Regions from separate parts of the Pseudomonas azotoformans genome, predicted to be linked through region 3. Evidence: predicted binding sites of a transcription regulator. Region 3 holds the regulator's gene; each other region holds the start of a gene.
What was found. Region 3 encodes FliA, which starts transcription of late flagellar genes. Its sites were predicted from a motif close to CTAAAGTTTNNNNNNNNNNNGCCGNTAA; they were not measured.

Region 1: the regulator FliA is predicted to act here: its motif matches at 1,403-1,430, upstream of AYR47_RS13060 (flagellar protein MotY).
Region 2: the regulator FliA is predicted to act here: its motif matches at 2,403-2,430, upstream of flgM (flagellar biosynthesis anti-sigma factor FlgM).

Annotation. Positions count from the first base shown of each region.
Region 1 covers NZ_CP014546.1:2,827,159-2,831,342, forward strand. The annotation lists gene rnt (ribonuclease T) at 1-294, opposite strand, end outside; gene pyrC (dihydroorotase) at 291-1,337, opposite strand; gene AYR47_RS13060 (flagellar protein MotY) at 1,494-2,402, shown strand; gene AYR47_RS13065 (argininosuccinate synthase) at 2,532-3,749, shown strand.
Region 2 covers NZ_CP014546.1:6,623,483-6,627,666, reverse strand. The annotation lists partial or broken gene AYR47_RS30485 (MFS transporter) at 1-615, shown strand, start outside; gene AYR47_RS30480 (flagellar brake protein) at 677-1,426, opposite strand; gene AYR47_RS30475 (flagella synthesis protein FlgN) at 1,523-1,993, opposite strand; gene flgM (flagellar biosynthesis anti-sigma factor FlgM) at 2,042-2,365, opposite strand; gene flgA (flagellar basal body P-ring formation chaperone FlgA) at 2,507-3,271, opposite strand; gene AYR47_RS30460 (chemotaxis protein CheV) at 3,366-4,184, shown strand, end outside.
Region 3 covers NZ_CP014546.1:6,270,935-6,275,118, forward strand. The annotation lists gene AYR47_RS28770 (protein phosphatase CheZ) at 1-600, opposite strand, end outside; gene AYR47_RS28775 (chemotaxis response regulator CheY) at 619-993, opposite strand; gene fliA (RNA polymerase sigma factor FliA) at 1,161-1,901, opposite strand; gene fleN (flagellar synthesis regulator FleN) at 1,898-2,731, opposite strand; gene flhF (flagellar biosynthesis protein FlhF) at 2,837-4,153, opposite strand; gene flhA (flagellar biosynthesis protein FlhA) at 4,166-4,184, opposite strand, start outside.

The DNA.
Region 1 (4,184 bases), 3.4 Mb from region 3:
GCGCAGTGGGTGATCGAGCTTGATGCCGGTGAATTCCAAAGCGGCGGCTTCGATATTCGCGCCTTCAAACGGCTCGACGCGGAAGAAGTGAGTGTGTTCCGGGAACACAAAACCCTGCTCATCCATGCCAATCGTTGTTGCGGCGATTTCCAGCAACGCGTCGGTGGCGCAATTGAAACCACCGGTTTCTACGTCGATGACAACCGGCAGATAGCCGCGGAACCGCTCGGCCATCGGGTGACGGGAGCCGCCGCCACTGTGCTCGTGTTCGTCATCGTAATGGTCTTCACTCACTTGCTTTCCTCCAGCAGGCGCCAGCGCAGTGTTTCACCGGCGCGCAGCGGGATAACAGTCAGCTCGCCAAACGGCAGGCTGGCAGGGGCGGTCCAGTCTTCACGGACCAGGGTGATGCGGTCGGTATTCGCCGGCAGGCCGTAGAAACGCGGGCCGTTGAGGCTGGCGAAACCTTCGAGCTTGTCCAGGGCGTTACGTTGTTCGAACGCTTCGGCATACAACTCGATCGCTGCATAGGCGGTGTAGCAACCGGCACAGCCGCACGCCGCTTCTTTGGCATGCTGGGCGTGAGGCGCCGAGTCGGTGCCGAGGAAGAACTTCGGATTACCGCTGGTCGCCGCATCCAGCAAGGCCACCTGGTGGGTGTTGCGCTTGAGGATCGGCAGGCAATAGAAGTGCGGCCGAATCCCGCCCACCAGCATGTGGTTGCGGTTGTACAGCAAGTGATGCGCGGTGATCGTCGCGCCAACGTTGGCCGAGGCCTCGCTGACGAACTGCACGGCATCGGCGGTGGTGATGTGCTCGAACACCACCTTGAGGGTCGGGAACAGCTCGACCACACGGCGCATATGCTCGTCGATGAAGATCTTCTCGCGGTCGAACACGTCCACGTCACCACGGGTGACTTCGCCGTGGATCAGCAGTGGCATGCCGACTTCGGCCATGGCTTCGATGGCCGGCAGGATCTTGTCGATACTGGTCACGCCGGAGTCGGAGTTGGTGGTCGCGCCGGCCGGGTACAGCTTGGCAGCGTGCACGAAACCGCTGGCCTTGGCCTCACGAATCTCTGCGGGCTGGGTGCGGTCGGTGAGGTAGAGCACCATCAACGGTTCGAAGCGGCTGCCGGCCGGTCGTGCAGCGAGGATACGCTGGCGATAGGCATCGGCTTGCTCGGCATTACGCACCGGAGGTACCAGGTTAGGCATGATGATGGCGCGGCCAAACGTGCGCGCGACATCGGCCACGGTGTGGGGTAACGCAGCACCATCGCGAAGATGAATATGCCAGTCGTCGGGACGCAGCAGGGTCAGGCGGTCGGACATTGGGGATTCCAGGCGGGTCAATCTGGTGGGAATGCTACCGGAAAAGACTCTCTCAGGCACTCGCTATCAAGTTTTGCAGGATGCAACCGATAGCCTTGGGTATGCCTTATCGATGTATGACGCTTTGAAGTGTTGTAGAAACCAGTGGAGCCTCCCGTGCGCCAGCAATATCTAGCCCTGCTCAGTGTGTTCGCCAGCCTGCCTGCGATGGCCCTCACGTTCCAGACGCGTCTGGAGAATATTGAGTGGAAGGTGGAAGGCGACCAATTCGAGTGCCGCCTGACCCAGCCGATCACCGATTTCGGTTCGGGTGAGTTCGTGCGCCGGGCCGGCGAGCAGGCAACGTTTCGTCTGAAGGCCTACAACGGCTCGCTGGGCGCCGGTTCTGCCACCTTGCTGGCCGCCGCTGCACCGTGGCAGCCGGGGCGAGGGGATATCAACCTCGGCGCCGTGCGTGCCGGCAGTGGCGATGTGTTGTTCAACAGCTCCCAGGCCCAGGCCGGGCGTCTGTTCAATGGCTTGCTGGAAGGGCGTAGCCCGACCGTGAGGCACTATGGGCGCGAAGGCGGCTATTCGGAGATCCGCCTGCTGCCGGTCAAGTTCAATAAGGCCTACAACGATTACCAGCTGTGCACCGCCAAGCTGTTGCCGATGAATTACGACCAGGTCAAACAGACCGAAGTCGGCTTTCCCGGTGGCGGAATCGAGCTGGACGCGGCCGCCAAGAAGAAACTCGACGTGATTCTGGCATTCATGAAAGCCGACCCGACCGTCAACCATATCGAATTGAATGGCCATTCGGACAACAGCGGTAATCGTCTGACCAATCGAGACGTTTCGCGCCGTCGCGGCCTGGCGGTCATGGACTACTTCAAGGCCAACGGGATCCCGGAATCGCAGATCACCCTGCGTTTCCACGGTGAAAGCTACCCACTGGCGCCCAACACCAATGCGGCCAACCGGGCGCGCAACCGCCGCGTGAATATCCAGCTTGAACGCGTCGCAGCCCCCGAGAACCCGGCACCTCAGGCCACCAGCCCTAGCAACCCCGCGCACACGTCCTGAGGTGCGACCATCGGTCGCCCGTTCGACATAATCTGTCGCTTTATCTTCATTTGCTGTCGCGCCCCTGTAAATTCGCGGTTTTGGTCGGTAGAATCGACGCCTTTCCGTACAACCCCGTGGAGTGATGGCATGGCCGACGTAAACAAGGTCGTTCTCGCGTATTCCGGCGGCCTGGACACTTCGGTGATCCTCAAGTGGCTGCAGGATACTTATAACTGTGAAGTGGTGACCTTCACCGCTGACCTGGGTCAGGGCGAAGAGGTCGAACCTGCACGTGCCAAGGCGCAAGCCATGGGCGTGAAAGAGATCTACATTGACGACCTGCGCGAAGAGTTCGTCCGCGATTTCGTTTTCCCGATGTTTCGCGCCAACACCGTCTACGAAGGCGAGTACCTGCTGGGTACCTCCATCGCACGTCCGCTGATCGCCAAGCGCCTGATCGAAATCGCCAACGAAACCGGCGCCGACGCCATTTCCCATGGCGCCACCGGCAAAGGCAACGACCAAGTGCGTTTCGAGCTGGGCGCCTACGCCCTCAAGCCAGGCGTGAAAGTGATTGCCCCTTGGCGTGAATGGGACTTGCTGTCCCGTGAAAAGCTGATGGATTACGCTGAAAAGCACGCAATCCCGATTGAGCGCCACGGCAAGAAAAAGTCCCCGTACTCGATGGACGCCAACTTGCTGCACATCTCCTATGAAGGCGGCGTGCTGGAAGACACCTGGACCGAGCACGAAGAAGACATGTGGAAGTGGACCGTCTCCCCGGAGAACGCGCCCGACAAGCCGCAATACCTGGAACTGACCTACCGCAACGGCGACATCGTCGCGCTGGACGGCGTCGAGATGACCCCGGCCACCGTGCTGGCGACCCTGAACCGTATCGGTGGCGAACACGGTATCGGCCGTCTCGACATCGTCGAGAACCGTTACGTGGGCATGAAGTCCCGTGGCTGCTACGAAACCCCTGGTGGCACCATCATGCTGCGCGCCCACCGCGCGATCGAATCGATCACCCTGGACCGCGAAGTGGCTCACCTCAAAGACGAGCTGATGCCCAAGTACGCCAGCCTGATCTACACCGGCTACTGGTGGAGCCCTGAGCGTCTGATGCTGCAGCAGATGATCGACGCTTCCCAGGTTCACGTTAATGGCGTTGTGCGCCTGAAGCTGTACAAGGGCAACGTGATCGTGACCGGTCGCAAGTCCGATGAGTCGCTGTTCGACGCCAACATCGCCACCTTCGAAGAAGACGGCGGTGCGTACAACCAGGCAGACGCGGCAGGCTTTATCAAGTTGAACGCATTGCGCATGCGCATTGCTGCCAACAAAGGTCGCTCGCTGTTCTAAGTCTCAGCCTGTTGTGAAGAATGGCCCCTTGTTCAAGGGGCCATTTTTTTTGTCCTGTGATTGTGTAGAGATGTTAGATGTTTATAACGATTAAACGACTGTGGATGTTTTTCCTCAAAATCTTTATCAGAAATGGGGTTTGAATGAATTGTTGTTGAAAGTTTGTAGGGGGAATGAATTTTTTACATCTATGTAGGAACTGGTCTTACAGATAATTCACTCATACAAGTGCGGAGAAGATACGAAGCGCCGAATAGTCTGTAGGAATTAAGGATGTAAGTGAATATGTTAAATGGAACTAAAGCAGACGGAACGTTCTGGCCGTTTTCCCCTGCAGCAGGTGAGAGGCAAGGGGCATTTCCTGAGAGTCATGTGCGGCACGTTTACCCAAACCCCTATAAGCCACGGATATTTCACTCAAAGTATGTAAGTCCC
Region 2 (4,184 bases), 350 kb from region 3:
GACCGCTATGATCGCGCGCTGCTGATCCGCTGCTTCGCGCTGTGCCTGGCCGTGGCGGCGTTGCCGTTGGCGATACTGACCCAGGTGCCGCTGGAAGTGTTGTTCGTGGCAGGTTTTGTCTGCTCCCTGGTGCAGTTCTGTCTGTATCCGCTGGCAGTGGCGTTCTCCAACGACCATGTGGAAGGTGATCGCCGTGTGTCGCTGACGGCCATGCTGTTGGTGACCTACGGCGTCGGCGCCAGTGTCGGGCCGTTGCTGGCGGGTGTGGTGATGAAGTTGTTCGGCAGCCACATGTTGTATGCGTTTTTCAGCTTGTGCGCGTTGATCCTGGTGTGGCGCATCCGGCCGAAAGCGGTGACCAACCTGCATCAAGTGGACGACGCACCACTGCACCATGTGGCGATGCCCGACAGCATGTCCAGTTCGCCGTTGGTCGCCGCACTTGATCCGCGGGTGGACGAGGCGGTGGTGCAGGAACAAATGCAAACCACGGCCCCGGAGCCTGAACCGCAAGCGGAGCCAAGTCCGGAGGCAGAAGAACCGCCCTTCGTGGGGCCTCCTGAACCTGTGGGGCCAGACGAGCACCCTCACGACTTGAGCAGGGCACGTCCCTGAAAGCAAAAAACGGGCAGATCCCATCAGGATCTGCCCGTTTTTTTGCCGCGATCTTTAAGCTTTAAAAATCGTCGTCTTTGTCAAAGCGTCGTGCTTCGCGTTGCAACTGGTACACAAAACGCTCGACCTGGCGCTGCACCAAGCCACTCATGTTGTGGAAGCGTACGCCGGCGAACGTGGTGTTGATCTTCTCTTCGAAGTGCAGGTAACGCAGTTCGACCGAGGTGGTCATGCTGCCAAAGGGCAGGGCGGCGATAAAACGGTCGTAGACCTGGCCCAGTTGCAGGCGCTCGGAGATATCCCCTTCAAAGCGCAGTTTGCAGCCGGTGGCGGAAATATCCAGCAGTTTGCCGCTGACGGGGGCTTTGAGCTTCTCGCCACCCAATTCAATATTGACCAGTTGGGCCAGCTTCAAGGCGGCGCGGAACGCATTGCGGCGCTGGTGGTAGACCACTTCGTCAGGCATGCCGCCGGTGTAGATGCGGTGACCGTCTTTTTCGCTGATGGTGTAAGTGCCGTTGCTTTCCCATGCGACGCGCACGCCTTCATGAAAACCTTCGATACGAAACGGTTCGCCGCCTTCGAGGAAGCGCTCACCGTCGCGCGGGATCATTTCGTCCAGCGCCAGGGTCTTGCTGTCCCGATCAACGTCCACCAGGTAGCTCTGGAAGCGCTGGCTGCGTTCGTGGAAGGTGATGATCAGCGGGTCATGGCTGTCTTGCAGCATCCGCAAGGTGCTGGCGATTTCCAGAGGCGTGGTGAGGACCTTGGGTGGCTGCGGGGCATCTTCCGCATTAAGGGCGTTGAACACGGTTCTTCCATCTCCAGACAAAATACGACTACACGCAAGAGCAGGCATTCTGCCAGTATGTGGCGCGCCTTGGATAGGTCGCGCTGTAAACCGGCGTCAGGCTTGGCTGCGGGTGCTTGGCTTGACCAGGCGCGAGGTGGAACCTTGGGCGTTGTAAAGCGCCGGAGGCTCTCCGCCGTGAAGTATACGCAACTGGTTGGCGGTCGTGGCTTGCTGAAGCTGGATCGACTGACCGTTGAGCAGGTTGGCTTCCTGGCACTGGCTGAGCAATTGATTGAGTTCGTTGCTCTGGGCCAGTAATTGATCGCCAACCGAAGAGTGGCTGGCCAGTTGCGCCAGGCCGTCATGGTCTGCCGGCAGGCCCAGGCTGGCGAGGATCTGGCTGCGTTTCTTGCCGTGCTGTTCCAGCAGGACAATCAGCGACTGCTTGCGCGCCAGGATTTCTTCCAGCAGCGGCATGTCCCGGCCGTAGAGGGCCAGGGATTCTTCCCTGAGCAGCTCGAGCAGCTGTTGCGTCGGCGCAAGATCATCAATGATCAGTTGAAGCAGATTTTCGTCGTGATGCATGGCTGGCCTTGGGGTTTAAGCGTCCAAAAGCCCGGCGCAGGCCTTAGCCTAGCGCTCGGCTTCGAAATTAAGCAGCTTGCTGGCTACACGGTTGCTGTCGACTTTATAGCTGCCATCGGCGATTGCCTGTTTCAATTCGGCCACACGGGCTTTATTGACCACCGGTTGATCGCGCAGCGAGTCAGTGACCTTCTGCAACTGTTGAGCCTCATTGCTCAGGTGTACGGATTCCCCGCTCTGGCTGGCGCTGGCCTGTTCTGCCTTGGCGGGCAGTGGCTGGGCCTTGGCTTCTACGCTGTCCTTGGTGACAGTGGCTCGCGTAGGGGCCGACGTGGTCGGGGTGTTATTTAAACGACTGAAATCGATGACCATGATCAAAAAACCTCTGGGTATTTGGACGCTTGCCATGTTTTCGGCCATACCCGGACAAACTTTAGGCTCGATTGACAATAAAACCTACAGGCCGGCATCCAACCGACAGTGTAGGAAAAGCGCGCGCCCGATACCAGCAATCTATAAAGCCACCTCCACCTGACCCGGTGCGGTGACCCGCGCCTTGATCACCCGGTTGGAGTTGAGGTTCTTGACGCGAATCTGTTCGCTCATGCCGCCGTTGGACAACGCTTCCCCCGGCATTTTGACCTGCAACGCACCGCTGCTGGCGGAAATCACCACCTGGTCGCCTTTGCGAATCACCTCTGCCTGCTCAAGATGCACCAAAGTAATGACCTGGTCGGTGACCACTGGTCGGGTCAATTTCTGCCCGACCGCCTGGTCGAGGGAGGTCAGGTAGCCCTGGCTGATCATGCTGATGTCGCGTTCGCGCAGCACAACGTCTTCGAAACCGATGATGCCGGTGCGTTTCAATGGCCGAGCAACCACTACCACATCGCGGAACAGCTTGACCTGCGCCGGCACGAACACGGTCCAGGGCGAGGCGCCGTCGCAGCGCACTTTGACCGTCACGCGGCCGATGGGCTGGGCGGGGCTTTCCAGGGTGGCTGTCAATTCCTTGTCGCACATGGGCATGCGCAAACGTGGGTCCAGCTGGTTGACCTGGATTTCATATCGCCCTGGCGTCTGGGTAGTCGCCAGATAATCTTCTACAGTGAACTCAAGAAAGCCTTGAGTGACGCCGATAAGTAGATCAGGCAAGGTGACGTTGTCTGCGCGGGCCGTGGCGCCCAGGCCCAAGGCGAGCAACGCCAGCGGTACGCAGAGCAAGCTGCGGTACCGTGTCAGGATGGGGCGTCGGGAAACTGTCGTTTTAATATCCATGACCAATAAATAGCAAAGGCCGTGCCGTTTAGAGTTGGGTGCGCGTCACTGCCCTTATAGGTATGGCCAAAGGTTTTAGCGTGGGAGTCAAGGCATGGCAGGAGTAATGGATTCAGTAAACCAGCGCACACAGCTGGTAGGGCAGAATCGCCTGGAGTTGTTGCTTTTTCGCCTGGATGGCAAGCAGTTGTATGGCATCAACGTGTTCAAGGTGCGGGAAGTGCTGCAATGTCCCAAGCTGACGATCATGCCCAAATCGAGCCCGGTGGTGTGTGGCGTCGCCAACATCCGTGGCGCGACGATCCCGATTCTTGACTTGGCCCTGGCCACCGGTTCGGCGGGTTTGCAGGACCGCGAGAACCCGTTCGTCATCATTACCGAGTACAACACCAAGACCCAGGGTTTCCTGGTGCGCTCGGTGGAACGCATCGTCAACATGAACTGGGAAGAGATTCATCCGCCGCCCAAGGGCACCGGTCGCGATCACTACCTCACGGCGGTGACGCGGGTCGATAACCAGTTGGTGGAAATCATCGACGTGGAGAAGATCCTTGCTGAAGTGGCGCCCACATCGGAGTCAATTTCCGTGGGGGTGGTGGACGCTGAAACCGCGCACAAGGCAATCTCCCTGCGTGTGTTGACGGTGGACGATTCCTCGGTGGCGCGTAAACAGGTGACCCGTTGCCTGCAAACCGTCGGTGTGGAAGTGGTGGCCCTCAATGATGGTCGCCAGGCGCTGGATTACCTGCGCAAGCTGGTGGACGACGGCAAGAAGCCGGAAGAAGAATTCTTGATGATGATCTCCGACATCGAGATGCCGGAAATGGACGGCTACACCCTCACGGCCGAGATACGCAACGATCCACGCATGCAAAAATTGCATATCATCCTGCATACTTCGTTGTCGGGTGTC
Region 3 (4,184 bases):
TAATTTGAGCAAGTTGCTTTCCACTTCGGTGACCAACTGGGTCACACGCTTGATCACCTGACCGGTGAGGTCCTGGTAATCCTGGGCGAGCAGAATGTCGTTGAGGTTGCTGGAAACCGTGCGGTTTTCCTGCTCGCTGCGTGACAAGAACCCTTCGACCCGACGCGCCAATTCACGAAACTCTTCAGCGCCCACTTCGCGGCGCATGAAACGGCCCCAGTCGTTGCTCAGGGCCTGGGCTTCGTTGGCCATGCCGTTGACCAGGGGCGTGGCGTTTTCCACCAGGTCCATGGTGCGGTTGGCCGCCGCCTCAGTCAGCCTGACCACATAGGACAGGCGCTCGGTGGCATCGGTGATCTGCGAGATTTCCTCGGCCTGGGGCATATGCGGGTCAATCTGGAAATTGACGATCGCACTGTGCAGCTCGCGTGTGAGCTTGCCCACTTCCTGGTACAGGCCGCGGTCACGGGTCTGGTTGAGCTCATGGATTAACTGCACCGCGTCGCCGAACTGGCCTTTTTCAAGGCTGTCGACCAATTGGTGAGCATGCTTTTTCAGGGTCGACTCAAAGTCTCCCTGTGACGTTTCTTTATGCTCCATAGCTCCCCCGCGATGGCATTAGCCGTGGATGCGTTCGAAGATTTTCTCGATCTTCTCTTTCAAGGCCAATGCAGTGAATGGCTTGACCACGTAACCGTTTACCCCGGCTTGGGCGGCTTCGATGATCTGCTCACGCTTGGCTTCGGCGGTCACCATCAACACAGGCAGGCTGCGCAGTTTTTCGTCGGCGCGCACGTGGCGCAGCAAGTCGATACCGGTCATGCCCGGCATGTTCCAGTCCGTTACCAGAAAGTCGATGCTCCCGCTGTTGAGGATCGGAATCGCCGTAATGCCGTCATCCGCCTCGACCGTGTTAGTGAACCCAAGGTCACGCAACAGGTTTTTTATGATCCGCCGCATCGTTGAGAAGTCATCAACGATGAGGATTTTCATGTTCTTGTCCAATTCGACCTCCAAGCAGTCTTAAACGCGCCCAGCACCTGGACGCGCCATTTCAATCAACAGGCATTACACAAAAAGGACTGCCGGGGCACCACGGGTCGAACCCGCAAAGGCTGGTTGCCCTCGCGGTCTCGTCTGCAGTGTCCCCACACTGCCTGTCAGCGCGCTCGCCACTCTCCCAAACGCCCCCGCAAGCGGGCTGCGCACTGGCTGTGCAACTGGCTGACCCGCGACTCGCTGACCCCCAGGACCTCACCGATTTCCTTGAGGTTCAGCTCTTCGTCGTAGTACAGCGCCAACACCAGCCGCTCACGCTCCGGCAAATTGGCAATCGCGTCCGCCAACGCCCCCTGGAAACGCTCATCTTCCAGGTCACGCGATGGCTCCATATGAGCGCTCGCGCCGTCCTCGTGCAGCCCTTCGTGTTCGCCGTCCTGCAACAGGTCGTCGAAACTGAACAGGCGGCTGCCCAAGGTATCGTTCAAAATCCCGTAGTAATCGTCGAGACTCAATTGGAGTTCGGCCGCAACTTCGTGATCTTTAGCGTCGCGACCGGTTTTTGCTTCAATTGCCCGAATTGCGTCACTGACCATGCGTGTATTGCGATGCACCGAACGCGGCGCCCAATCACCTTTACGCACTTCATCGAGCATCGCGCCACGGATACGGATACCCGCATACGTCTCGAAACTCGCACCCTTGCTCGCGTCGTACTTGGTCGACACTTCGAGCAGGCCGATCATGCCCGCCTGGATCAGGTCTTCGACCTGGACGCTGGCGGGTAGGCGTGCCAGCAAGTGATAGGCGATACGCTTGACCAAGGGCGCGTAGCGCTCGATCAACTCGCCCTGACTGTCACGGGCAGACTTCTTGTACGCGTTGTAGCCAGTCGCTGTCATAGCACGGGTCCTGCGCTCGTCTGATGCACCAATCGCTCGACGAAAAACTCCAGATGCCCCCGAGGGTTGGCAGGCAACGGCCAGGTATCGACCTTCTGGGCAATAGCCTTGAACGCCAATGCGCATTTGGAACGAGGGAACGCTTCGTAGACTGCACGCTGCTTTTGCACAGCCTTGCGCACACACTCGTCGTAGGGAACTGCGCCGACGTATTGTAAGGCGACATCGAGGAAGCGATCCGTGACCTTGGTCAACTTGGCGAACAGGTTGCGCCCTTCCTGCGGGCTCTGGGCCATGTTGGCCAGGACGCGGAAGCGGTTCATGCCGTAGTCACGGTTAAGCAGTTTGATCAGGGCGTAGGCGTCGGTGATCGAGGTGGGTTCATCGCAGACCACCAGCAACACTTCCTGCGCGGCGCGCACGAAGCTGACCACGGACTCGCCGATCCCGGCGGCGGTGTCGATCACCAGCACGTCGAGGTTGTCGCCGATATCACTGAACGCCTGGATCAGGCCGGCATGCTGCGCCGGGCTCAGGTGCACCATGCTCTGGGTGCCGGAGGCGGCCGGCACGATACGGATGCCACCGGGCCCCTGCAGCAGCACATCGCGCAGCTCACAGCGGCCTTCGATCACATCGGCAAGCGTATGTTTGGGCGTCAGCCCCAGCAGAACGTCGACGTTCGCCAGCCCCAGGTCAGCATCCAGCAGCATGACGCGACGGCCAAGCTCTGCCAGGGCCAGGGACAAATTCACTGACACGTTAGTTTTCCCGACGCCACCTTTGCCGCCGGTCACCGCGATCACCTGTACGGGATGCATGCTGCCCATTTTATTTCTTTACCTTGTCTTGCTTAGACGCAGGCTACATGGCTTGGCCGCGTGAATCGCTTGCAGACCATCGATGTAGATACATTTCACGGTGTTCATCCTGCCTCAACCCACCCGTTTTGCCGGGTTGTGGTAGAGGTCGGCGAACATATCGGCCATCGCTTCCTCGCTAGGCTCTTCTTGCATTTGCACGCTGACTGCACGGCTGACCAACTGATGACGGCGCGGCAGATGCAGATCATCCGGAATCCGCGGCCCGTCGGTCAGGTAGGCGACCGGCAGTTCATGACTGATGGCCAGGCTCAGCACCTCGCCCAGGCTCGCGGTTTCATCGAGCTTGGTGAGGATGCAACCGGCCAGGCCGCAGCGTTTGTAGCTGTGGTATGCAGCGGTAAGAACCTGTTTCTGGCTGGTGGTTGCAAGCACCAGGTAATTTTTCGACTTGATGCCACGCCCGGCCAGGCTTTCCAGTTGCATGCGCAATGCCGGGTCGCTGGCTTGCAGGCCGGCGGTGTCGATCAAGACCACGCGTTTGCGCAGCAGCGGGTCGAGGGCGTTGGCCAGGGACTGGCCCGGGTCTACATGGGTCACCGACACATTGAGAATGCGGCCCAACGTCTTGAGCTGTTCCTGGGCACCAATACGGTAGCTGTCCATGCTCACCAGCGCGATATTCTGCGCGCCGTATTTGAGGACGTAGCGGGCCGCGAGCTTGGCCAGGGTGGTGGTCTTGCCCATGCCGGCAGGGCCGACCATGGCAATCACACCGCCTTCTTCCAGGGGTTCGATTTCCGGGGTGACGATCATCCGCGCCAGGTGGGCCAGCAACATGCGCCAGGCCTGGCGAGGTTCTTCGATTTCGGTGGTCAGCGCCAGCAGGTCGCGGGACAACGGGCCGGACAGGCCGATGCGTTGCAGGCGACGCCACAGGTTGGCTTGTTGCGGCTTGCTGCCTTGCAGCTGGTTCCACGCCAGCGAGCCCAACTGCACTTCCAGCAGTTCACGCAGGCCGTTGAGTTCAAAACGCATCGAATCGAACACCCGCTGGTCAACCGCAGGCGCCGGAGCAGGCGCAGCAGGACGCGGCGGTTCTTTGAAGGTCGGCTCGACCAGCGGCTCGGCAGCGGTCAGCGGCAAGCCGGCGAACAACTGGCGATTGGTGGTGGCATCGCTGTCGCCGCGCATGCTCAGTTCAGCCTGGGCCGAGACAATGCGCGAAGCGGTCTTGCGCAGCTCGTCTTCGAGCTCCATGTTCGGCACACGCGGCGCCAAGGCCTGGGGGGTGTAATCCAGGGCAGCCGTCAGCTCGACACCGCCGGCAATACGACGGTTTCCGATAATCGCGGCGTCGGCGCCCAGCTCATCACGCACCAGTTTCATGGCCTGACGCATATCGGCGGCGAAAAAACGCTTCACTTGCATAACCCACTACCCTCAGCCGTTGGGCCCTACT